3 regions of the Delftia sp. 60 genome follow, and region 2 is predicted to be linked to each of the others. Evidence: predicted binding sites of a transcription regulator. Region 2 holds the regulator's gene; each other region holds the start of a gene.

What was found. Region 2 encodes FNR, which switches genes on or off when oxygen is low (the NO sensors DNR and NnrR bind a similar motif). Its sites were predicted from a motif close to TTGATNNNNATCAA; they were not measured.
Region 1: CLV01_RS05730 (type IV pili methyl-accepting chemotaxis transducer N-terminal domain-containing protein) is a predicted target of FNR. The motif match lies at 3,598-3,611, and genes of this name have one in related genera.
Region 3: CLV01_RS05440 (DASS family sodium-coupled anion symporter) is a predicted target of FNR. The motif match lies at 4,401-4,414, and genes of this name have one in related genera.

Annotation. Positions count from the first base shown of each region.
Region 1 is NZ_PEFD01000001.1:1,249,811-1,257,714, forward strand. Features, by position in the region: gene CLV01_RS05710 (ligand-gated channel protein) at 1-540, opposite strand, end outside; gene CLV01_RS29060 (hypothetical protein) at 539-706, shown strand; gene CLV01_RS05715 (DUF445 domain-containing protein) at 873-2,177, opposite strand; gene CLV01_RS05720 (DUF3297 family protein) at 2,299-2,556, shown strand; gene CLV01_RS05725 (ChaN family lipoprotein) at 2,608-3,483, opposite strand; gene CLV01_RS05730 (type IV pili methyl-accepting chemotaxis transducer N-terminal domain-containing protein) at 3,645-5,543, shown strand; gene CLV01_RS05735 (response regulator) at 5,572-6,243, shown strand; gene CLV01_RS05740 (MFS transporter) at 6,248-7,489, opposite strand; gene CLV01_RS05745 (class I SAM-dependent methyltransferase) at 7,486-7,904, opposite strand, start outside.
Region 2 is NZ_PEFD01000001.1:2,850,492-2,858,395, reverse strand. Features, by position in the region: gene CLV01_RS12965 (bifunctional diguanylate cyclase/phosphodiesterase) at 1-1,298, opposite strand, end outside; partial or broken gene CLV01_RS12960 (HD-GYP domain-containing protein) at 1,295-2,535, opposite strand; gene CLV01_RS12955 (sulfite exporter TauE/SafE family protein) at 2,710-3,426, opposite strand; gene hemN (oxygen-independent coproporphyrinogen III oxidase) at 3,432-4,814, opposite strand; gene fnr (fumarate/nitrate reduction transcriptional regulator Fnr) at 4,977-5,696, shown strand; gene CLV01_RS12940 (hypothetical protein) at 5,778-6,065, opposite strand; gene CLV01_RS12935 (FixH family protein) at 6,245-6,559, opposite strand; gene ccoG (cytochrome c oxidase accessory protein CcoG) at 6,617-7,904, opposite strand, start outside.
Region 3 is NZ_PEFD01000001.1:1,180,541-1,188,444, forward strand. Features, by position in the region: gene secY (preprotein translocase subunit SecY) at 1-323, shown strand, start outside; partial or broken gene rpmJ (50S ribosomal protein L36) at 456-568, shown strand; gene rpsM (30S ribosomal protein S13) at 591-956, shown strand; gene rpsK (30S ribosomal protein S11) at 975-1,379, shown strand; gene rpsD (30S ribosomal protein S4) at 1,470-2,093, shown strand; gene CLV01_RS05420 (DNA-directed RNA polymerase subunit alpha) at 2,206-3,204, shown strand; gene rplQ (50S ribosomal protein L17) at 3,391-3,783, shown strand; tRNA gene CLV01_RS05430 (tRNA-Met) at 3,805-3,881, shown strand; gene CLV01_RS05435 (hypothetical protein) at 3,964-4,281, opposite strand; gene CLV01_RS05440 (DASS family sodium-coupled anion symporter) at 4,576-6,081, shown strand; gene CLV01_RS05445 (alkylhydroperoxidase domain protein) at 6,094-6,681, opposite strand; gene CLV01_RS05450 (CMD domain protein) at 6,678-7,373, opposite strand; gene CLV01_RS05455 (putative FMN-dependent luciferase-like monooxygenase) at 7,370-7,904, opposite strand, start outside.

The DNA of each region.
Region 1 (7,904 bases), 1.6 Mb from region 2:
GGCGTCCGAGCCGTACAGCGAGGACATGGGGCCGCGCACCACCTCGATGCGCTCGATGGCCTCCAGCGGCGGAATCCAGCTCTGGTCCGTGCCCGTGCTGCCGTTGGTCTGGGTCTCGCGCGTGCTCATGCGCTTGCCGTCCACCAGGATCAGGGTGTAGTTGGCGCCCATGCCGCGCAACGAGATGTCGTTGGAGTTGTTGTCCGAGGGCGTGAGGATCACGCCAGGCACATCGCGCAGGGCATCGTGCAGGTTGCGGTAGGCGCCCTGCTCCAGTTCCTGGCGCGTGATCACCGAGATCGAGGCCGGCGCCTGGCTGATCTCCTGCTCGAAGCCGCTGGCCGTCACGACCAGGGTTTCCAGCGTGGCCCCGCCTGCTGCCTGGGCCAGCGCGCTGCCCGAGGCCAGCAGGCCCAGGCAGGCGCCCAGCGCGGTGCGGCGCAGGGGAACGACGGTGGAGGGAAACGAAGCACGCAGGGAGGTGCAAAGGGCGGACAGGGCAAAGCCACGGCCCGCCGCGGGGGCTGTGCAGTTGTGCATGGGAAAGCTCGCAAGAAGAATCACGGACGGTCGAACGACCGGGGTGCGCATCCGCTCTGTTGTTTTTGATGAGTGCGAATCGTTCTTATTTTATTTTCCCGTCGACAACGGCCTGGCCGACGGCAGCGCAGCTGCTGTTTTTCTTTACAAGCGGGCCGATCTGTGAGCAATTCATTCAGGATGCTGAATGTTGCCTTGTTCATCAATGACATGCAGGGCCGCCAGTGCCCGGGCGCGTGCAGCGCCCGGCACGATTCACGGCGTTCCGGCGAGCACGGCGGCTTTGTAAAGTTGGCCCGATGTGGCCCGCAGGCAACATCCTGATACGAAGATCAGGACCACAGCCGCCCCGCATTGGAGACCAGGAACAGCACCAGCCCCACGGCACCGCCGACCACGGTGCCGTTGATGCGGATGTACTGCAGGTCCTTGCCGATGTGCAGCTCGATCAGCTCGGACAGCTCGCGCGCATCCCAGCGCCGCACGGTATCGGCGATGTGCTGGGCCAGGAACTGCGAGACATCGGGCGCCAGCGCCTGGGCCCAGCGCTTGAGGCGCTCGTTCATGGAGCTGCGCAGCGCCTCGTCGTGCGCCAGCGACTGGCCCAGCCAGCGGCCCATGGCGGCGGTCTTGCGCGCCACCTGCGAATGCTCGTTGGCCAGGTCCGCCTGCAGCTTGGCGCGCAGGCCCAGCCACAGCGCCCGCAGGTAGCCGGCCAGCTTTTCGTCGTGCAGCAGGTAGTGGCGCAGCCGCTCGGCGCGCTCGGACATGGCGGGGTCGGACTGCAGCCGCGTGACCAGCCGGTCCACGGAGGCGTCGAAGGCCTTGCGCATGTGGTGCTCGGGGTTGCTGGCAATGTCCTGCAACAGGCTGTCGAGCGCGCCCGCAATGGCGCTGGCGCCCTTGTCGCTGAGCCAGTCCGTGGGCAGCATCTTTTCCTTGAGCGGATGCTCGCGCTTGAGCCACAGCACGATGGTCTGGGCGATCAGCACATGGGTCTCGGCCTCGCGCAGCACGCCGCTGACGCGGGCCAGCACATCGTCCAGCACGGCCTGGTGGCGGCCGTCCTTGGTCAGGCCCGACAACAGATCCGCCGCCGCGCGGGGCAGATCCACCTGGGCCAGCAAGGCCTTGAATGCCTGTGTCAGAAAGCGCTCCACCTGCCGGTCCTGCACCATCTCCAGCGCCGCCAGCGCCAGCCGCGCCACCTGCCGCCCCAGCAGGGTGCTGTTGGCCGGCGTGGTCAGCCAGCCGGCCAGCACGCGCGCAGGATCATGGCGCTCGATCAGCGCCACCAGCGAAGGGCCGTCCAGGAACTTGTCGCGCACGAAATTCGCCAGGTTCTCGCCGATGCGGTCCTTGTTGCGCGGGATGATGGCCGTATGGCGCCCGACCAGGGGCAGCGGAATGCGCCGGAACAGCGCCGACACCGCAAACCAGTCGGCCAGCGCGCCGACCAGCGAGGCCTCGGTCACGGCCTTGATGCAGGCCAGCCACAGCGGCACCTGCTGCCAGTGCCCCGCCGCCACGGACGAGGCCACGAAGCCCAGCGCCACGAACAGCAGCAGCGCCAGCGGCAGGCGCTTGGCCGACTTCAGTGTTTGACGTTGCTCTGGCGACAGCATGGAGCGCAGCATACGACGCCCGTCCGCCATCCGCATGACGATGCCTGCCGCCAAAGCCTGTCAGCCAGCGCCTGCCTGCGAATTGCGCGGACAATACCGGCTTTCTTCAGAACCCTCTTGCGAGAACAAGACCATGACCGACGCCAACGCACCCGCCGATCGCCCCGCGCTGCCCGACCACCTGTCCATCGACCCGCGCAGCCCGCACCATGTGGCCGCCGTGTTCGAGCACGACATCGGCATCCGCTTCAACGGCAACGAGCGCTTCGATGTGGAGGAATACTGCGTGAGCGAGGGATGGATCAAGGTGCCGGCCGGCAAGACGGTGGACCGCAAGGGAAAGCCCCTGCTGATCAAGCTCAAGGGCGCCGTGGAGGCGTTCTACCGCTGATTTCCGGCCGGTCGCAAGGCCGGCCGCAACCTCTTCAGGAATCAGCGGGCTTCAGCCCGCATCGGCCCGCGGCGCCGGCGGATTCCTGAACTTCTCCCGCAGCTCGGCGCAGTGGTCCTTGGCGGGCAGGGCATCCGTCTTCTGCAGCCAATCCACATCCGAGGCCTGCGCCACCGATGTCTCCCCCGCCTGCGCCACGGCCACCTTGGCGCCTGCGGCCTCGGGCAGCCAGGTGGGAATGCCCACGCCGCGCAGCACGTGGCCGCGTCCGGCCACCAGCAGCACGGTCTTGCCGGGCTTGACTGCGGCCCTGGCCACCTCGGCCATGCTGGCATCGCGGGCCAGTTGGATGCGGGCCATGGGCGCCAGCTGGGTGTCGGGCAGCAGGCCGCAGTGGCCTTCGCGGATGGCGTCGAGCTGGCGCTGCCAGCCCTCGGGCGGCAGGTGGGTGTCCAGGTTCTCGTTGCGCATGGCCTGCTTCATGTCGGCGCGCGGCAGGTTGCCCCCCAGCACCGGCACGCCCGCGCGCACGGCGGCCATGACCACGCCGCGGTAGCGCGGCCAGGGCCAGGCCGCGTCCTGCCATCGCAGGGTCTGCTGCACCGCGTCCTCGGAGGCATCGCGTGCCAGGCTGGCCGTGGAGCCCGTGCGCGGCGCCATCTCGATCACCAGCGCGGCCAGGCGCTCCTGTTTTGCCAACTGCTCCACCGTGGCCTGCTGCCAGGACTGGTGGGCGACCGCATCGTGCTGCTCGCCCAGCAGCACGATGGGCGCGTCGGACCAGCGCTGCAGCTGCTGCGTCCAGTCCCGCGCCGGGGCGGAGGAGCTGGCGCAGCCGGCAAGGGCTGCCGCCAGCAATGCGGCCGCAGCCAGGCCGGCAAGGCGCGGGGTGCGGATGAAGGGGCGGGGGATGGAGCGGACTTGCATGGCCCCATGCTAAACACTGGCCTCGCCCGGGGACGCCATAGGCCCTGTGGGCGTTGGGGGCAGTTGAAAGGATCCTAGGAATCGGGGCGGGAGCACGGCGCAAACGGGCGGCGCTTGATTCAGGTCAAGACGCGCAAATGTGCCGTGGCTACAGTGCAGCCATGCATGGCAAGCCCTCGCTTTCGACCAAGCTGCTGCTCATGGGCGCAGCCTGCCTGCTCGCGGCCGTGGCCTCCATCGGTTTCACGCTGTGGGTGGCCTGGCAACTGGAAGGCGGTGCGGCGGCGGTGAACGAGGCCGGGCGGCTGCGCATGAGCATGGTGCGCATGGCCATGGCGCGCCAGAACGAGGCGCCTGCGCAGTGGCAGGAGCGCGCACGGCAGTTCGACGCCAGCCTGGACCTGCTGCGCAGCGGCGACATGTCGCGGCCGCTGTTCGTGCCCTGGAGCGATGCGGTCAGCGCGCGCTACGAGCGCATACGCGGCGACTGGAGTGCGCTGCGCACGCAGTGGCAGGCCGAGGACCATGTCGATGCGCAGGCCATCATGGGCAGCGCCGACGCCTTCGTGCGCGAGGTGGACGGCTTTGTCGAGGCCATCGAGGACCGGCTCTCGCGCTGGACGGCCATCCTGCACCTGTTTCAGATGTGTCTGATGGCGCTGGCCATCATCGCGGCCGTGAGCTTCATGGCCACCAGCTACTGGCTGGTGCTGCATCCCGTGGGCCAGCTGCGCTCGGCGCTGGAGCGCATGCGCCGCGGACACCTGGACACGCGCATGAGCGTGGAGGTGGACGACGAGTTCGGCCAGCTGGCGGCCGGCTTCAACCTCATGGCCCAGTCGCTGCAAAGCTCTCACGCCGAGCTGGAGGACAAGGTGCGCGAGAAGACCGCCAGCCTCAACGTGCAGCACCAGCAGCTGCAGGCGCTGTACGCGGTCAGCGTGCAGGCGTCGGAGGCCGCCAGCCTGCAGTCCCTGGCCGAAGGCTTTGTGCGCCAGGTCCGCCTGGCGGCCCAGGCCGATGCGGCCACGGTGCGCTGGTCCGACGAGGCCAACGAGCGCTACGTGCTGCTGGCCGGCGACGGCCTGCCCCAGTCCATGTCGGTGCAGGAGCACTGCCTGCACACGGGCGCCTGCCTGTGCGGCCAGCCGCGCGAGCAGGCGCGGCTGCGCGTGATCCCCATCACGCCGTCCAGCGACCTGCAGCTGCCGCACTGCCGCGAGGCCGGCTTCGAGACCGTGGTCAGCATCCCCGTGCAACTGCAGCAGCGCCTGCTGGGCGAGGTCAACCTGTTCTTTCGCTCCACCGTGGTGCTCACGGACGACATGCGCGACCTGCTGTCCGCCATGGCGCGCCACCTGGCCAGCGCCATGGAAAGCCTGCGCGCCACGGCGCTGGAGCGCGAGGCCGCCGTGGCCGAGGAGCGCGGCCTGATCGCACGCGAGCTGCATGACTCCATTGCCCAGTCGCTGGCCTTTCTCAAGATACAGACCCAGCTGCTGCGCGACGCCGTGGCCAAGGGCCGCGACGAGGCGCGCGACCGCAGCCTGGGCGAGCTGGAAGTGGGCGTGCGCGAATGCTATGCCGACGTGCGCGAGCTGCTGGTGCATTTCCGCACGCGCACCAGCGCCGAGGACATCGAGGCCGCGCTGCGCGCCACACTGTCCAAGTTCGAGCACCAGACGGGCATTGCCACCTCGCTGAGCATGACGGGCCAGGGCCTGCCGCTGGCGCCCGACGTGCAGATCCAGGTGCTGCACATGGTGCAGGAGGCGCTGTCCAACGTGCGCAAGCACGCGGGTGCCAGGCATGTGGAGCTGCGCGTGGGGCGCCACCCCTGGCGCTTCGAAGTCTGCGACGACGGCTGCGGCTTCGTCCCCGCCGCCGTTGCGCCGGACTCGCTGCATGTGGGCCTGGGCATCATGCGCGAGCGCGCCCTGCTGGCCCAGGCGCTGGTCCATGTCCATTCGCGCCCCGGCGAGGGCACGCGCGTGCTGATCGAGCTGCCGCCGTCGGCCTCGGCCGGCGCGCCAGCGCAGGCCCTCCCCTCGAACGCGTGACACGCTCCCGCAAGAAAAAGACCGCCCCATGTCCTTCTCCAGCCCCATCTCCGTCTTCGTCATCGACGACCACACGCTGTTCCGCCGCGGCCTGATCGCCCTCATCGCCCAGGACGCAGGCCTGCGCGTGGTCGGCGAGGCCGGCGACGCGGGCGAGGCCCTGCGCCTGGTGCCCGCGCTGGCGCCCCAGGTCATCCTGCTGGACAACCACCTGCCGGGCGTGCTGGGCGTCGATGCCATCGCGGGCCTGCGGGCCGCATCGCCCGGCAGTCGCGTCGTCATGCTCACCGTGAGCGAGGACGGCCAGGACCTGGCGGCCGCGCTGCGCAACGGCGCCCAGGGCTATCTGCTCAAGACCATCGACGGCGACCTGCTGTCCGAGGCCCTGCGCCGCGCCGCGCGCGGCGAGCCTGTGGTCAGCCCCGAGATGATGGGCAAGCTGGTGGCCGCCTTCCAGTCCCAGGGCGCCCCCGAGCCCCAGGCGCCCGAGCCGGACGAGGCCCCGGCCTCGCCGCTGTCCCCGCGCGAGGAAGAGGTGCTGGTCCAGATCGCCCGGGGCGCCAGCAACAAGGAAATCGCCCGCACGCTGGACATTGCCGAGACCACGGTCAAGATCCATGTGCAACACATCCTGCGCAAGCTCGGCCTGAGCTCGCGCGTGCAGGCGGCGGTGTATGCGTCGGAGCGGCAGCGGGATTAGCGGCCTACGCTGTGGCTGAAGCCCAACCATCCCCCGCACACCGCAGCGCCCATACCCACGCCAGCGCGGCCGCCACGGTCAGCCCGGTGAGCATGGCCGCCGCGCCCATGGCGTCCAGCGCCACGCCGGCCGCCAGCGGCACCAGCATGCGGCTGGCGGCGAACAGGCTGGCCTGCAGGCCGTAGTCGAAGGCCTGCCAGCGCGGGCGGGCGAATTGCATCATCAGTCCGAAGACGCAGGCCGAGGAGGCGCCCATGGCTGCTGCCACGCAGGCCACGGCCGCGACCAGGCCCGGGGGCGGGGCGCCGGCTGCGATGACGGCCGCCAGCAGCGCCAGCGCCGCCACGTTGCAGCCCGCATACAGGGGCAGGGCGCGCCGGGTGCCCAGGCGACGCGTGAACAGGGGCGAGGCCGCGCCCGCCAGCGCAGCCACCACGCCGCCGCCCATGCCGGCCAGCAGGGCAGCCTGGGCCGGCGCGAAGCCGTGGTCCAGCATCAGCGGCTTGAGGTAGAACCAGGCCGCGCCGATGAAGGGGAAGTAGCTGACCAGCACCAGGGTCCAGCGCCAGGCGCCGGGCTGGGCGCCATAGCCGCGGACCATGGCGGCCAGTCCAGCTTTGGGCGCAGGCAGCAGCACAGGCGAGGGCGCCTCCCCGGGCTCATGGCGCACCACCCAGGCCAGCAGCAGGGCGCCCAGCGCCAGCGTGCCGGCCAGGCAGAGGAAGGGCGCGCGCCAGCCCCATTTCGCCTGCATGAGCAGCATCATCCCGCCGCCCACGATGGCGCCCAGCGACAGCGCCGCTGCGCGCACGCCCCCGGCGCGCATGCGCTCGGACGCGGGCAGCAGGCGGATGGCCAGGGCGCTGACGGGAATGTCGGCCCAGGTGGCGGCCAGCGCGGCCGCGAAGGCCAGGCCGAACAGCCACAGGCGCTCGGCCAGCAACTGCTGCCAGCCCAGGGCCAGCAGCACGGCCGCATAAGCCAGGCACAGGGCCAGCGCCCAGGCGCGGTAGCGCGGCTGGCCGTTCGCGCTGCGCGCTTCCACGGGCGCGGCCAGCGCGAACTTGATCAGCGCGGGCAGCCCCGCCAGCTGGAACAGGCCGATGGCCGTGCCCGACCAGCCATGCTGGCGCATGACCAGGGGCAGGCCCAGCCAGAGGTAGACGCTGGGGGCGGTGAGCGCCAGGTGCAGCCAGCCGAACAGGGCCTGGAGCAGCCAGACAGGGCGGGGAGCTGCGGCCTTCATGGCGCGGCCTTGCGGGCAATGAGCACGGCCAGCGGCGCCATCGGAAACTCGCGCGACTCGATGCGTTCGATGCGCTCGAAACCCGCCTGCGCCAGCAGCGCCTGCAGCTCGCCGCGCCGGGTCACGCTGCGGCCCAGCAGGCGCATGGGCAGGTAGTAGGGCAGGGTGCGCAGGGCGGCTTCGGGCGTCTCATCCACCTCGGCATGGGCGCAGACGAAGACGCCGCCGGGCGCCAGCGCGTCGAACACCTTGGCGACCACGGCTGCCGCATCGGGCACGAAGTGCAGCACGGACGAGCACCAGACCAGGTCGTAGCCGCTGCCTATGCCGTCCGTGGCCAGGTTGCCGCCCAGCGCGGTGAAGCGGTCGGACAGGCGGGACTGGCGGGCGTTGTCCGCCGCCACGGCCACGGCCT
Region 2 (7,904 bases):
AGCACGCGGTCGCCGAACTGGTGGCCCAGCGAGTCGTTGATGATCTTGAAGCGGTCCAGGTCGATGAACAGGATGCTGAACACCGTGCCGCCTGCGCGCGCGGCCTCGATGGCTGCATCCACGCGCTCCGTGAGGTTCAGGCGGTTGGGCAGGCCGGTGAGCGCGTCGCTGTAGGCCAGCTGTTCAATGCGCTGCTGGGCCACGCGCTGCTGCGTGAGGTCGCGCATGAAGCCGATGCTCTGCACCACGTCGCCCTGCGCGTTGCGCAGCGGCACCCATGACAGGCGCACGGCGCAGCGCGCGCCGCCGGCCTGGCGCAACCACAGGTCGCCCTCCCAGAAGCCGCCCTGGTGCCACTGGATGCGGGCCAGGTCGCCCAGGGTGTCGGCCTGGCCTTCGGAGGCCTCGAACAGCGACTCCACCGTGCGCCCCTGCACGGGCATGCCGCCCAGCAGGCGCTCGCAGGCCGGGTTGGTGCGGGCCACATCCATGTAGCCGTCGGCAATGAAGATGCCGTCCAGGCTGGATTCGAAGACGCGCGCGGCCAGCTCCAGGCCCGCCTGGGTCTGGGCCTCGGCCGTGATGTCGCGAAAGGAAAAGATCCGCCCCATGGGCAGGCCCCGGCGCAGCTGGGGCACGGCGCGGCGCTCCAGGATGCGCCCGTCGCGCAGGTCCAGCACGTCGGCCGCCTCCATCAGGGGCTGGGCCGACAGCAGCTTCAACTGGCGCGCATAGGATTCGGCATCGCGCACCTGGCTGGCCAGGTGGTCGAGGATGGCCACGTCGTTGCGGCGCACCAGCAGCGCCTCGGGAATGCCCCAGAGCGTGGCAAAGCGGTGATTGAAGGCGCGGATGCGGCCATCGGGATCGCAGACCAGGATGGCGTCGGCCGCGGACTCCAGCGTGGCGCGCAGCTCACCCAACAGGCTCTCGAACTCGGCCTCGTGCAAGGCCTGCTCGCGCCGGTCCAGCATGCTGACCAGCAGCACCTCGCCGTCGAGCGCGCGCACGCGCATCTCCACGGGCGCCAGCTGGCCATCGGCGCGGCGCACCTCGGCAATGAACTGGGCTCCGGCCTGCCAGTTGAAGGGATCGCTCCAGAAAGCCTGCTGCTGCGGCGTGGCGGCCAGCACCTGCACGGGCAGGCCCGGGGCCGCATCGGCCTCATAGCCGGTGACGGATTCGCTGGCGGCGTTGGCGCGCAGCACCTTCAGGGTGCGCGCATCGATCAGCCACAGGGCCTCCTGCAGTGCATCGAGCAGGCGGGGCCAGGCGCGGTTCAGCGCTTGCTTGTTCAAGACGCCACCTTCGGTGGATCCAACTCCACCGCCCGTTCAAAGTAATAGCAGACACGCCGGCGCGGCGACAGGTAGTCCAGCGCATCGCGCGGCAGTTGCGCGGGCGCCACTCCCCGGCGTATGCCCAGCTCGGGAAACAGCTCCAGCGCCAGCACGGGCGCCTGCGCGGCTGGCACGCCGGCATCGTGCACCATCACCGAGGGCTTGAGCGGGCGTGATGCATTCACGGACATGACCATGGCATGGCGCCCGTCGGTCAGCTCCACCACCGAGCCCGGGGGAACACACCCATCATGCGGATGAAGCCATTGAGCACGGGCGCGGCGAACTTGTCGCGCAGCCGGCTGAACAGCATGGACAGGGCCTCGTGCGGCGTATGCGGCGTCTGTGCATCGCCGGGATTGCACAGGCGGTCGTAGCTGTTGACCAGGGCCAGGATCTGGCCCGTGAGCTCCATGTCTTCGGCCACCAGGCTCAGCGGGAACCCCGTGCCGTCGGCCCATTCATGGTGCTGGGCGATGGCCGTGGTGACCTGGGCCGACAGGCCCATGCGCATGGCAATGGCCACGGATTCGCCCACATGGCGCTCGTAGCGCTCGCGCAGGGCGTCGGGCACGGAAGGCTCCAGGGCCAGGCCGTGCATGCCTTCGACACCGGCCACGGGCTTGCCCGCGTCATGCAGCAGCGCCGCCAGGCCCAGGTCGCGCAGCAGCGATTCCTGCAGGCCCAGGGCCCGGCCCAGCAGCAGGCTGAGCACGGTCACGTTGACGGCATGCACGCTCTGGCTACTGCCCACGCCATCGGACAGCAGGTGAATGGCCACGTCCTGCGGGCCCGCCAGTTCGGCCAGGCAGCCATCGACCAGGGCCTCGGTGGGCATGCGCGCCTGCTCGGGCGCGCTGGCGATGGTGGTCTCTATGGCCACATAGCCGCGCTCCACCTTCTGAAAGCGCGCATTGCAGTCCTCCAGCCGGCCGCGCCAGTCGGGCACGGACAGCAGCAGCGGTGCTGGCGCAGGTTCGGTGGGTGCAGGCTCGGGGGCCGCCACGACGGGCGGCAGCTCCTGCGGCGGCGGGGTGCGCACCTCGGCGGGCCAGGTGTCGCTTTTGTGCGGGACACAGCGCACCACCTCCAGGCCCAGGGATTTCAGGGTCTGGATCTGTGCGCTGGAGGTGATCTTGAAGCTGCTGACCGGAAAGGGATGGTTCAGCCACCCAACATCGAGCTGGACAAACATGCCCGGACGGAGGTCTCGGATATCGATGAGGACGGAATGGTTCACGCGCGGCAACGGCCCCGAGGCTGAAGGAATCGGCAATATGTAAGCCGATGATTCGGGCATTATCTCCAGTTCTGAGGGCCTCGCAGCCAATCCGCGACCCCAGGTGCCAAGTCTGGCCTCAGCTGTTGCTCAACGGCACCAGAGGCTGGGCTTGTAGATCAGGTCCATCCACAGCGCCCAGACGGCCACGCCCACCAGCATCAGGCCGGCCAGGCGCGTGCCCCATTCGGCGCGCAGGCCGTTCAGGCGCTGCCGGCCCAGCCGCCACAGCCAGGGTCCGGCCACCAGCCACAGGCCGCTGCCCACGCCAAAGGCCGCCATGGCCAGCGCGCCCTGCAACGGGCCGCCGCTGAGCGCGGCGACCAGCACGGCCGAATACAGCAGTCCGCAAGGCATGAGCGCCCAGGCATAGCCTGCCGCCAGCGTGCCGCCCGGCGCCGACACCCAGGGCTGCACGCGCCGCCAGGCGGCGCGGCCGGCAGACTCCAGCCAGGCGGGCTGGCGGGCCTGCACCATCATGGCCAGGCCCCAGGCCATCACGGCGACATGGGTCAGCGTCCAGAACGGCTGCAGCGCCGTGGTCTGGCTGGTGAGCCAGGACAGGCTCTCCATGGCCAGGGCAGACGCAGCGCCCAGGCTGGCATAGCCGGCCAGACGGCCGCCGTGGAACAGCGCCGTGCGCAGCCACAGCCGGCTTTGCAATCCATGCACGGCCACCACCTGCGAGCCGCCGCCCTGCCCCGCCCCGCCCGTGACCACGCCGCAGGGCGCAGCGCACATGGCAAGGCAATGGGGCCCGCCGACGAGCCCCATGATCAAAGCGGTCCAGAGCAGCGACAACAGCATGGGGCCTAGATGATCCTCGAAAACCGCGCCCGGTTCTTGTCCGCCTGCAGATATCGGTCAAACAGCATGGCCACGCCGCGCACGAAGTACCAGCCCATGGGCGTGACCTGGAAGCCCTCGTCGCTGATCTGCACCAGGCCCTTGGCCTGCAGGTCCTCCAGGGCCGCCATCTCGGGCGCGAAGTACTCGCGAAAGCCCAGCAGCCAGGCCTGCTCCATGGGCTCGAACAGCACGGCGCCCTGGCACATGATGGCCATGATGACGGCGCGGCGCACCAGGTCGTCGCGCGACAGCGCCAGGCCACGCACCACGGGCAGGTGGCTGGCGTCGATGGCGTCGTAGTACTCCTCCAGCGTCTTGGCGTTCTGGCTGTAGCTGGCACCCACCTTGCCGATGGCCGACACGCCCAGCGCAATCAGGTCGCAGTCGGGCTGGGTGCTGTAGCCCTGGAAGTTGCGGTGCAGCCGGCCCTGGCGCTTGGCCACGGCCAGCGAGTCCTCGGGCAGGGCGAAGTGGTCCATGCCCACGTAAACATAACCACCGTCCATGAACGCGGCGATGGAACGCGACAGCATGGCCAGCTTGTCGGCCCCCTGGGGCAGATCCTCGGCCGCAATGCGCCGCTGCGGCTTGAAGCGCTCGGGCAGGTGGGCATAGGCATAGAGCGCGATGCGGTCGGGCCGCAGCGCGTTGACCTGGGCCAGCGTGCGCTCGAAGGATTCGGGCGTCTGCTTGGGCAGGCCGTAGATCAGGTCCACGTTGATGGAGGCAAAGCCCAGCTGCCGCGCGGCCGCCACCAGCTCGAACACCTGCTCGGCCGGCTGCACGCGATGAACCGCGATCTGCACCTGTTCGTCAAAGTCCTGCACACCGAAGCTCAGGCGGTTGAAGCCCAGCTCCTTGAGCACGGCCAGGCGCTCGACGCTGACGGTGCGCGGATCGACCTCGATGGAGTACTCGCCACCCGGCTCCAGCTTGAAATGCTCGCGCAACAGGCCCATCAGCGTGCGCAACTCGTCGTCGGAGAAGAAGGTGGGCGTGCCGCCGCCCAGGTGCAGCTGGCTGACGGTCTGGCCCTTGCCGCAATGGGCAGTATGCAAGGCCATCTCGCGCGCCAGGTAGTCCAGGTAGACGGCGGCGCGATCGTGGTGGCGCGTCACGATCTTGTTGCAGGCGCAGTAGTAGCAAAGCGACTCGCAAAAGGGCACGTGCACATACAGCGACAAAGGCATGGCACGCGCTGCGGTACTCGATTTGCGTTGTTGCAGCGCCAGGATATAGTCCTCTGCACCAAAGGCCTCGACAAAGCGGTCGGCGGTAGGGAACGAGGTGTATCGGGGCCCCGGTACGTCAAAGCGACGCAGCAGCTCTGGGGTGACAGCGGTCATGGGTTTTTTCCTCTAATACCTCGACTGTGCCGCAGCACATCGGTCATGTCCTTGACTCATATCAAGAGTTGTTTGAGGGACTGCTGCGACAATTTGATCCAACTCATCGCAATCCACGAGGTCACCGCCGGCACGCTGTGTGCCGCTGATGTTTATCACTCCATGAACCTTCAGACCATCAAAGCCTCCTGCTCCAACTGCAACCTGCGCGAACTGTGCATGCCCATGGGCCTGGATGCCGAGCAGATGCAGCGCATCGACGACATCGTGGCCACGCGCCGCAAGGTCAAGCGCGGAGGCCTGCTGTTTCGCAACGGCGAGACATTCACCTCGCTGTACGCCATCCGCACCGGCTTCTTCAAGACCTGCGTGGCCACCGAGGACGGACGCGACCAGGTCACAGGCTTTCAGATGGCCGGCGAGATCATCGGCCTGGACGGCATCGTCAACGACCACCACACCTGCGATGCCGTCGCGCTGGAAGACGCCGAAGTCTGCGTCATGCCCTTCGACAAGCTGGAAGACCTGTCGCGCGAGGTCACGGCCCTGCAAAACCATGTGCACAAGGTCATGAGCCGCGAGATCGTGCGCGAGCACGGCGTGATGCTGCTGCTGGGCAGCATGCGCGCCGAAGAGCGCCTGGCCGCCTTCGTGCTCAACCTGGTGCAGCGCCTGCATGCGCGGGGCTTTTCCAAGTCCGAACTGGTGCTGCGCATGACGCGCGAGGAAATCGGCAGCTACCTGGGCCTGAAGCTGGAGACGGTGAGCCGCACCTTCTCCAAGTTCGCGGACGACAACATCATCGAGGTGCGCCAGCGCCATCTGCGCATCCTGGACACGGAGGCGCTCAAGCGCATCGTCAACAGCCAGCAGTGCCAGTGAGGCTGCAAGGGCGGCAAGCATTCATCCGCCAATGAACAAGGCCCGCGACAGCGGGCCTTGTTCATTGCGGCGGGCTCTCGCTCAGTCCCGCCCCAGCCCCTGCATGGCCAGGTCCGGGTCGGGCTCGGAGACCACGCCGTCATTGAGATCGCGGGCCGAGCGGCCCAGCATGGTGGTCATCAGGCTGGAGAGCATGGTCACGCCCCAGAAGGCAAAGAAGGCCAGCGTGTAGATGCCCTGGCGCGACCAGCCCAGGTCGCCGAGCCAATGCAGCTCCAGCGGGTCCACAAAGGCAAAAACCAGCATCTCCATCACGGCGGCTGCCAGAAAGGCAGGCCAGGCAATCCACATCCAGCGTTGGGCCAACATCAGCGATCTCCTTGTGCTGTCGAGGGGTCGCCTTCATTGTGCGCCGCGCCAACGCATGGCGCCAAGCCCCGCAGCGCCCTGCACGCCTGTAGGAAACCCTCACCCGTCGCGAATGCCGGAGATGCGATCCGCCATGCAAAAAGGCCGCGACTGCGGCCTCTTGCAGGGGTGCACGGCGATCAGCGGTCGGTGGGGTGATCGTGCGCGGGCGTGGCCGCATGGTTGCGGCCGGTGACGGCGGGCGCCATGCTCTTGGGCACTTCGCGCACGCCATCGGCACGCTCGTTGATCTTGATGCCGTTGCGGTAGTAGTCGGGGTCGATCACGGGATCGGCGCCATTGATGGCGATGATGGCCGTGATCACGGCAGCGACCACCACGGCCGCCGGGCCGGCCACCACCAGCCAGACATGGCCGAACTTCCACCAGGGCTTGCCGGCGTCGGGGTGCGAGGGAGCCTGCGCGGGCGCGGACACTGCGGGACTGGAAGACATGGGAAACCTCTTTCTTTCAGGCGGCAGGCGCGGACCGTGCCGCGCCTGCCAGGAACATCACCGGGGCACCAGGAAGACGGCCTTTTCGGACGCGCGTCCCGCGCCTGAATGCACGGCATCGATATCGAAGAATACGGTGTGCGAGCCCGGCTCGGCCGAACCGTAGGGAATCTGCAGGCGCGCCGCAATGCCGCGCGTCTCGGCCGGGCCGACCTCGACTTCCTGCTCGGACGCCAGCTCCAGCCCATCGAGGCCATGGGCGCTGATGCGGTAGCGCTGGGCCTGCTCGGTGGCATTCATGATCTGCAGGCGGTAGACATTCTCCAGCTTGCCGCCCGCCACGATGCGCGACAGCGAGGCGCGGTCGCGGATCACGTCCACCTTGACCGACTGGCGCAGCGCCAGGCTCACGATCATGGCCACGCTCAAGCCGATCAGCACGGCCGAGTAGATCAGCACGCGCGGACGGAAGATGCGGCGCAGCACCTGGGCACGCCGCCACAGGCCGGCCATGGCGTTCTGCGTGGTCAGGCGGATCAGGCCGCGCGGGTACTCCATCTTGTCCATGATGGAATTGCAGGCGTCTATGCACAGGCCGCAGCCAATGCATTCGTATTGCAGACCGTTGCGGATGTCGATGCCCACGGGGCAGACCTGCACGCACATCTTGCAGTCGATGCAGTCGCCCAGGCCCTGGGCCTTGTAGTCCACCTTCTTGGTGCGCGGCGCACGCGGCTCGCCCCGGCCCGTGTCGTAGCTGACGATCATGGTGTCCCGGTCGAACATGGCGCTCTGAAAGCGCGCATAGGGGCACATGTACTTGCAGACCTGCTCGCGCATGTAGCCCGCGTTGCCATAGGTGGCAAAGCCGTAGAACAGCACCCAGAACATCTGCCAGCTGCCCTGCAGCGCCAGCAGCTCGCCGCCCAGCTCGCGGATGGGCACGAAGTAGCCCACGAAGGTGAAGCCGGTCCACAGCGCAATGGCGATCCACAGCAACTGCTTGAGCGACTTCTTCCAGGCCTTCTCGAAGGTCCAGCCGTTCTTGTCCAGCCGCATGCGCGCGCTGCGGTCGCCTTCGACCTTGCGCTCCACCCACATGAAGATCTCGGTGTAGACCGTCTGCGGGCACGAGAAGCCGCACCACAGGCGCCCGGCCACGGCCGTGAACAGGAACAATGCCAGCGCCGAGATGATCAGCAGGCCCGCCAGGTAGATGAAGTCCTGCGGGTACAGCACCAGCCCGAAGAGATAGAAGCGCCGCGTTCCGAGGTCGAACAGCACCATCTGGCGCTGGCCCCACTCCAGCCAGGGCAGGCCGTAGAAAACCAGTTGCGTGAGAAAC
Region 3 (7,904 bases), 1.7 Mb from region 2:
ACAGCCGGGAAACCGCCGACAACCTGAAGAAGAGTGGTGCCTTCATCCCCGGGATCCGTCCCGGTGACCAGACGGCCCGCTACATTGACAAGATCCTGGTTCGCCTGACCCTGGCTGGCGCGGTGTACATCACATTCGTGTGCTTGTTGCCCGAGTTCCTGATCCTGAAGTACAACGTTCCGTTCTACTTCGGTGGCACATCACTGCTGATTATTGTGGTGGTGACCATGGACTTCATGGCCCAGGTGCAGAACTACATGATGTCGCAACAGTACGAATCGCTCCTCAAAAAGGCGAACTTCAAAGCGACACTTGGCAATTGAACTAAGTGATGGGCCTGGCCGGCGGTGCCGGCGGGTCCAGTAAGAGTTAGTAGACGCCCACTCGATCTATCCATCGCGGGCATGTTTCCCGGTCGATAGGCCGTAACGGATGTAGAGTTTTAGGAGAATGAAATGAGAGTTTCGGCTTCGGTCAAAAAATCTGCCGTAACTGCAAGATCATCCGCCGCAAAGGTGTGGTGCGAGTGATCTGCACGGACCAGCGCCACAAGCAGCGCCAGGGTTGATAGGAAAGTTTGAGGACGAATAATGGCACGTATCGCTGGCATTAACATCCCGCCGCATCAGCACGCTGAAATCGGCCTGACCGCTATCTATGGGATCGGTCGCACCACTGCACGCAAGATCTGCGAAGCCGCTGGCATCGCATATTCCAAGAAAATCAAGGAACTGACTGACGGTGATCTGGAAAAGATCCGTGATCAGCTGACTTCCCTGACTCTGGAAGGTGATCTGCGTCGCGAAACAACGATGAACATCAAGCGTTTGATGGACATCGGTTGCTATCGCGGTTTCCGTCATCGTCGTGGCCTGCCCATGCGTGGTCAACGTACCCGCACGAATGCACGTACCCGCAAGGGTCCGCGCAAGGGTGCCGCGGCTTTGAAGAAATAAAGAGATTGAAAGATCACTATGGCTAAGTCTCCCGCAAACAACGCTGCACAGCGCGTTCGCAAGAAAGTCCGTAAGAACATTTCGGACGGCATTGCCCACGTGCACGCTTCGTTCAACAACACGATCATCACCATCACCGACCGCCAAGGCAACGCTCTGTCGTGGGCCTCGTCGGGTGGCCAGGGCTTCAAGGGTTCGCGCAAGTCGACTCCCTTCGCTGCCCAAGTGGCTTCGGAAGTGGCTGGTCGTGCTGCCATCGAACAGGGCATCAAGAACCTGGACGTCGAAATCAAGGGTCCCGGTCCTGGCCGTGAATCCTCGGTTCGCGCCCTGGGCGCCCTGGGCATCCGCATCACTTCCATCGCGGACGTGACGCCGGTTCCCCACAACGGCTGCCGCCCTCAAAAGCGCCGTCGTATCTAAGCTTTTTCACCAAGCCCACCGCCGCCCAGATGTGTAACATCGCGGGCGGCTCCCGTGCTTGTGCACGGCAGATGACACAAAGGAAATCAAGTGGCACGCTATATCGGCCCCAAGGCCAAACTCTCCCGCCGTGAAGGCACTGACCTGTTCCTGAAGAGCGCACGTCGCTCGATCGCCGACAAGTCCAAGTTCGACACCAAGCCCGGCCAGCACGGCCGCACTTCCGGTCAGCGTACTTCCGACTTCGGCCTGCAGCTGCGTGAAAAGCAGAAGGTCAAGCGCATGTACGGCGTGCTGGAAAAGCAATTCCGCCGCTACTTCGAAGCCGCCGACAAGAAGAAGGGCAACACCGGTGCCAATCTGCTGTCGCTGCTGGAGTCGCGTCTGGACAACGTGGTGTACCGCATGGGCTTCGGCTCGACCCGCTCGGAAGCGCGTCAGCTGGTGTCGCACAAGGCCATCACGGTCAACGGCCAATCCGTCAACATCCCTTCCTACATGGTGAAGGTGGGTGACGTGGTCGCCGTGCGTGAAAAGTCCAAGAAGCAGGCTCGTATCGTCGAAGCCCTGCAACTGGCTGGTCAAGTCGGTTTCCCCGCATGGGTGGAAGTGTCTGCCGACAAGGCTGAAGGCACGTTCAAGAAGTCGCCTGACCGCGACGAGTTCGGTGCAGACATCAACGAATCCCTGATCGTTGAGTTGTACTCGCGTTAATTCCGCGCAGCGACATTTCTGTAAAACCGTCCCCCAGCCGCGAGGCATCGCGCTGGGGTGCTTCACCAGCCTTACCGGTGTAACGAGCCGGGGGTATTGAGAGGAAGTCTGCATGCAAACCAATTTGCTGAAGCCCAAGACGATCAATGTCGAGCAGCTTGGCCACAATCGCGCCAAAGTTGTTCTGGAGCCGTTTGAGCGTGGCTACGGCCATACGCTGGGCAACGCCCTGCGCCGTGTCCTGCTCTCGTCCATGGTGGGTTACGCAGCGACGGAAGTGACGATTGCTGGTGTGTTGCACGAGTACTCGTCCATCGACGGTGTCCAGGAAGATGTGGTCAACATCCTGCTGAACCTCAAGGGTGTGGTGTTCAAGCTGCACAACCGCGATGAGGTCACGCTCTCGCTGCGCAAGGATGGCGAAGGCGTCGTGACGGCGCGCGACATCCAGACGCCCCACGACGTGGAAATCATCAACCCTGATCATGTCATCGCCAACCTGTCGCAAGGCGGCAAGCTGGACATGCAGATCAAGGTGGAGAAGGGCCGCGGCTATGTGCCCGGCAACGTGCGCCGCTATGGCGACGAGTCCACGAAGTCGATTGGCCGCATTGTGCTGGACGCTTCGTTCTCGCCCGTCAAGCGCGTGAGCTACGCCGTCGAATCGGCCCGCGTTGAACAACGCACCGACCTCGACAAGCTGGTGGTGGAGATCGAAACCAATGGTGCGATCACTGCCGAGGACGCCGTGCGCGCCTCCGCCAAGATCCTGGTGGAACAGCTCGCCGTGTTCGCTCAGCTGGACGGCGGCGATATCGCCAGCGTCTTCGATGCTCCGGCCGGTGGCCGTGGTGCCGCAACCGCCTTTGATCCCATCTTGCTGCGTCCCGTGGACGAGCTGGAACTCACCGTGCGTTCGGCCAACTGCCTCAAGGCAGAGAACATCTACTACATCGGCGACCTGATCCAGCGTACCGAAAACGAGCTGCTCAAGACCCCCAACCTGGGTCGCAAGTCGCTCAACGAGATCAAGGAAGTCCTGGCTTCCCGCGGTCTGACGCTGGGCATGAAGCTCGAGAACTGGCCGCCTGCTGGCCTGGAAAAGCGCTAAGCACTATAATTGCGGGCTCTCCTTTTTGGAGAGCCTCAGTGCCTCGGGCAGTACCTGATACGGCTGCACGAATTAATCAACAACTTGCGCAAATTCGGTTGAGGCAAGCTGCAGATCCGGTAACGGGTCCAGGCTTGCATCCTTGTTTGTGCAAGCCCTAATTACATATTTTAGGAATAAAGCACCATGCGTCACGGTCACGGCCTCCGCAAACTCAATCGCACCTCTTCGCACCGCCTGGCGATGCTGAAGAACATGATGAATTCGCTCATCGAGCACGAAGCCATCAAGACCACCGTTCCCAAGGCCAAGGAACTGCGCCGCGTGATCGAGCCCATGATCACCCTGGCCAAGGTCGACACCGTTGCCAACCGCCGCCTGGCATTCGACCGCCTGCGCGACCGCGACAGCGTGACCAAGCTCTTCAACGAGCTGGGCCCCCGCTTCGCAAAGCGTCCTGGTGGCTACACCCGTATCCTGAAGATGGGCTTCCGCGTGGGCGACAACGCCCCCATGGCCTTCGTGGAACTGGTCGAGCGCGCTGAAGAAGGCGCCGCCGAAGCCAAGGCAGCTGAATAATCTGCTATAATTTTGGAATACCGCGCGATGGAGCAGTCTGGTAGCTCGTTGGGCTCATAACCCAAAGGTCGGAGGTTCAAATCCTTCTCGCGCAACCAAATTGAAAAGGGCTACGACAACTGTCGTAGCCCTTTTTTCATGCCCTCGCGCCAGGGCAAAGGCCAGGCGGACAGCCCGGCATCAGCCGCCCAGCTGGTTGCCGATGCGCTGGCCCAGCCGCAGGCGCACGCGGTGGGCGATTTCCTGGGCGACCTCGGGGCTGAGCACTTCGCTGATGTGCAGCAGCTCGGTGTAGTGCATGTACAGAAGGCCGCGCAGGGTCTTGAATGCGGCCTCGTGCTCGGCGCCGCAGACGCTGGCGTCATTGGCCAGCACGCGCTCCACCACACCGGCCTGCAGCAGCGGGATCTTGCATATGACGGCGTGGCGGGCGATCTCCAGGTCGATTTCCTGGAGCCGGCATTCCCATTCCTCGGGCAAGAATCGGTTGGCTGGCATGTCGGCTTTTCTCCTTTTTTCACTGCATGGGTACACCGGGGCGAAAGGCACCCGGTCTGGGGATGCTGTCATGTGAGCGGGGCTCGGTGGCCTGGGTCGCCAGGTTTACTGGCCCGGCCTTGATGCCTGTCAAACTTCGGTGGCGCAGGCGCCCGCTGGAAGCCGGGCTCATGCTGCACTGCATCATGATGTCAGTCATGCGGCGCGGCCGCCAGTGCCCGTGCAGGCTGGTGGGCTTTTGCTCCCGGCAGGCCATGCTCTCTCGGCGCCGCTCCGGCAACGCAAAGGATCCACATGCTCGAGAAGATCGCCTCGCTGTTCCGCTATTTCAAGGCGGCCGTGCCGTTCCGGCTGGTGCCGGCACTGATTGCCACCGCCGTGCTGTTCGGCCTGCTGCTGATGCCCGTGCCTGAGGGGCTGACGCCCAAGGGCTGGCAGCTGGTCGCCATTTTCCTGACCACCATCGTGGCCATCATCCTCAAGGTCATGCCCATCGGCGTGATGGCCTTGATGGCCATCGTCATCGTCTCGCTGTCCCAGGTCACCTCCGGCTCGTCCAAGGGTGCCATCACCGATGCGCTGAGCAGCTTTGCCAGCCCGCTGATCTGGCTGATCGTGGTGGCCATCCTGATCTCGCGCGGCCTCAAGAAGACGGGGCTGGGCAGCCGCATCGGCCTGATGTTCATCGCCCTGCTGGGCAAGCGCACCATCGGCATCGGCTACGGCCTGGCGATCTGCGAGCTGGTGCTGGCACCGTTCACGCCCAGCAACACGGCGCGCGGCGGCGGCATCGTGCACCCGATCATGAAGTCCATCGCCAATGCCTTCGAGTCGGACCCGGCCAAGGGCACGCAGGGCAAGGTGGGCACCTACCTGGCCCTGGTCAACTACCACGCCAATCCCATCACCTCGGCCATGTTCCTGACCGCCACCGCGCCCAACCCGCTGGTGGTGGATTTCGTGGCCAAGGCCACGGGCCAGGCCCTGCACCTGAGCTGGACCACCTGGGCGCTGTACATGCTGCTGCCGGGCCTGCTGTGCCTGCTGCTGATGCCGCTGGTGATCTACCTGCTGTCGCCGCCCGAGCTCAAGGCCACGCCCAATGCCGTGGAGTACGCGCGCAGCGAGATGGCGCGCATGGGGCCGCTGTCGGGCAAGGAGCGCGTGATGCTGGGCACCTTCGGCCTGATGCTGCTGCTGTGGGCCAACGTGCCGCAGATGCTGTTCGGCCCGGCCTTCGTGCTGGACCCCACCGTGGTCGCCTTCCTGGGCCTGTTCGTGCTGATCATCACGGGCACCATCGACTGGGATGACGTGCTGTCCGAGAAAAGCGCCTGGGATACCCTGGTGTGGTTCGGCGCCCTGGTCATGCTGGCCGAGCAGCTCAACAAGCTCGGCGTGGTGTCCTGGTTTGCCGTGGGCATGAAGAACGCCATCGTCGCCAGCGGCCTGGACTGGCTGCCGGTGGCGGCCATCCTGGTGGGCGTGTTCGTGTTCTCGCACTACCTGTTCGCCAGCACCACGGCCCACATCAGCGCGATGATGCTGGCCTTCCTGACCGTGGGCGCGCAGCTGATTCCGGCCGACTATGTCGTGCCCTTCATGCTGATGATGACGGCCGGCTCGGCCATCATGATGACGCTGACCCACTACGCCACCGGCACTTCGCCCATCATCTTCGGCAGCGGCTACGTCACGCTTGGCAACTGGTGGCGCGTGGGTGCGGCCATGTGCATGATCGAACTGCTGATCTTTGCCGTGGTCGGCAGTGTCTGGTGGAAGCTGCTGGGCCTGTGGTGAGGGCGGGCGCCCTCAAGCCGTGGTCCGTGACTCGCCCAGCGACAGCATGAGCCGGTTGGCCCAGTTGAAGAAGGCCGTGCCGTGCAGCACATCGGAGATGGCGGCATCGTCCAGGCCTGCGGTGCGCAGCGCATCGATGTGGGCGGGCTCCAGCGCAGGCGGCGTCTGGGTCAGCGCCACGGCCGCCGTGACGATGGCGTTCCAGCGCGGCCCCAGGTCCGTGCCCGGGCCTTCGTCGAGCAGGCGCTGCACGTCGCCTCCCCTGCGCGAGAAGTGCGTGGCAAAGCGTGCGTGGACCGAGGCGCAGTAGATGCAGCCATTGGCGCGCGAGGTGGCCGCAGCGGCCAGCTCGCGCTCGGCGCGCGGCAGGCCGGCGTCAGGGTTGTAGAAGATGTCCTTGTCGGTGCGCGTGCGCGCGCCCAGCGTGTCGGGGTCGCGCGCCAGCAGACGGAAGTAGGGCGACTGCGCGCGTGAGGCATCGACCAGGCCTGCATGGTGGCGTTCTGTCAGCTCGCTTTCGTCCAGCGGCTCAATCCATGGCAGCCAGTCGAGTTGTTCCTGGGTGAAGACCTGGGGAGCGGCGGAGTTCGTTGAGGTCATGGCTGGGCTTGCAGGGTGTTGGGTTGATGGGCTGCCTGGGGCGCGGGGCGTGCAGCCAGCACGCGCAACCCCGCCACGACGCGGATCTGGAAGGACAGGAAGGACGCCAGCTGGGACAGGATGACGATGTCCGTCTCGCTCCAGCCCGCCTGTTGCAGCGCCTGCAGGGCCCCGGCGCTGGCGTCGCGCGGGTGGTAGGCCAGCAGGTGGGCATGGGCCAGCGCCGCGGCCAGGCGCGGACCCAGCAGTGCGGCGTGGGCCGGGTCCACGGCATAGGCGGGGCCGGGCTGGTCCTCGCGGCTCAGCGGGCCTGCCGGGTAGCTGCCGTAGGGGCCGTGCGGGCCGCTGCCGGCCTGCAGGCTCTGGGCGCGGCCACGCACCACTTCGGACGCCACCACGGCGGCCAGTTCCGCATCCTCGGTGGCCAGCGCGCGTGTATAGAAGACGGCGCTGCGCGGCTCGCCATGCAGCCCGGCCGTGAAGGCGGCCAGGGCCAGCCGCTCGCGCAGCGAGACCGTGCCGGGCACGGGCTCGGCGGGCGTGAACAGGGCGGCAAAGCTTTGCTGGGCCTGCGTGCGTGCCTCGGAGCGGTGGCGGCGCACGCGGTCCAGGGCGCTGCCGGGGGTGATGTCGGCGAGGTGGTCGATCACGTCGCCGGGAAAGCGGGGCGTTGCGGTGGTGTTCATGGTCATGCGGCTTGCAGCAGTCCGGCCCGGACTGCGGGGAGGGAAGAGGGCGCTGGGGTGGACGTGGATGTGGACTCATCGGCACGGCGCCAGCCCAGGGCCGGGGCCACATGGGCGGCCGTCAGTTCGATGGAGCGCAGGATGGCGTTGTGCGGCGGGTCGATGGAATGCACCTGGAAGACGATGTCGCTCACGCGCGCCAGCGCCGTGTCGGCGCGCAGCGAGGCGATGACCTCGTCGGGCGTGCCCACATGCACGTCGTAGGCGGCGATGAGATCGGCCAGCGGCGCCTGCGGATCGACGCGGGCCGCCCACTGCGAGGGCTGGGCCGCATGGCGCAGGGCCACGCGGCGCAGGCCGGCCTCGGCCCAGCGCAGCGCCTCGTCTCGGCGGTCGGCCACGAACAGCGTGCGCGAGCCCAGGATGCGCGGCGCCCGCCCCGCGGGCAGGCGGGCAAGGTAGGCGTCGATGATGGGGTTCTGGATCTCGGACAGCGTGGCCTGCGGCGCGCCTTCGGGCCGTGGCTGGGTGCGCGAC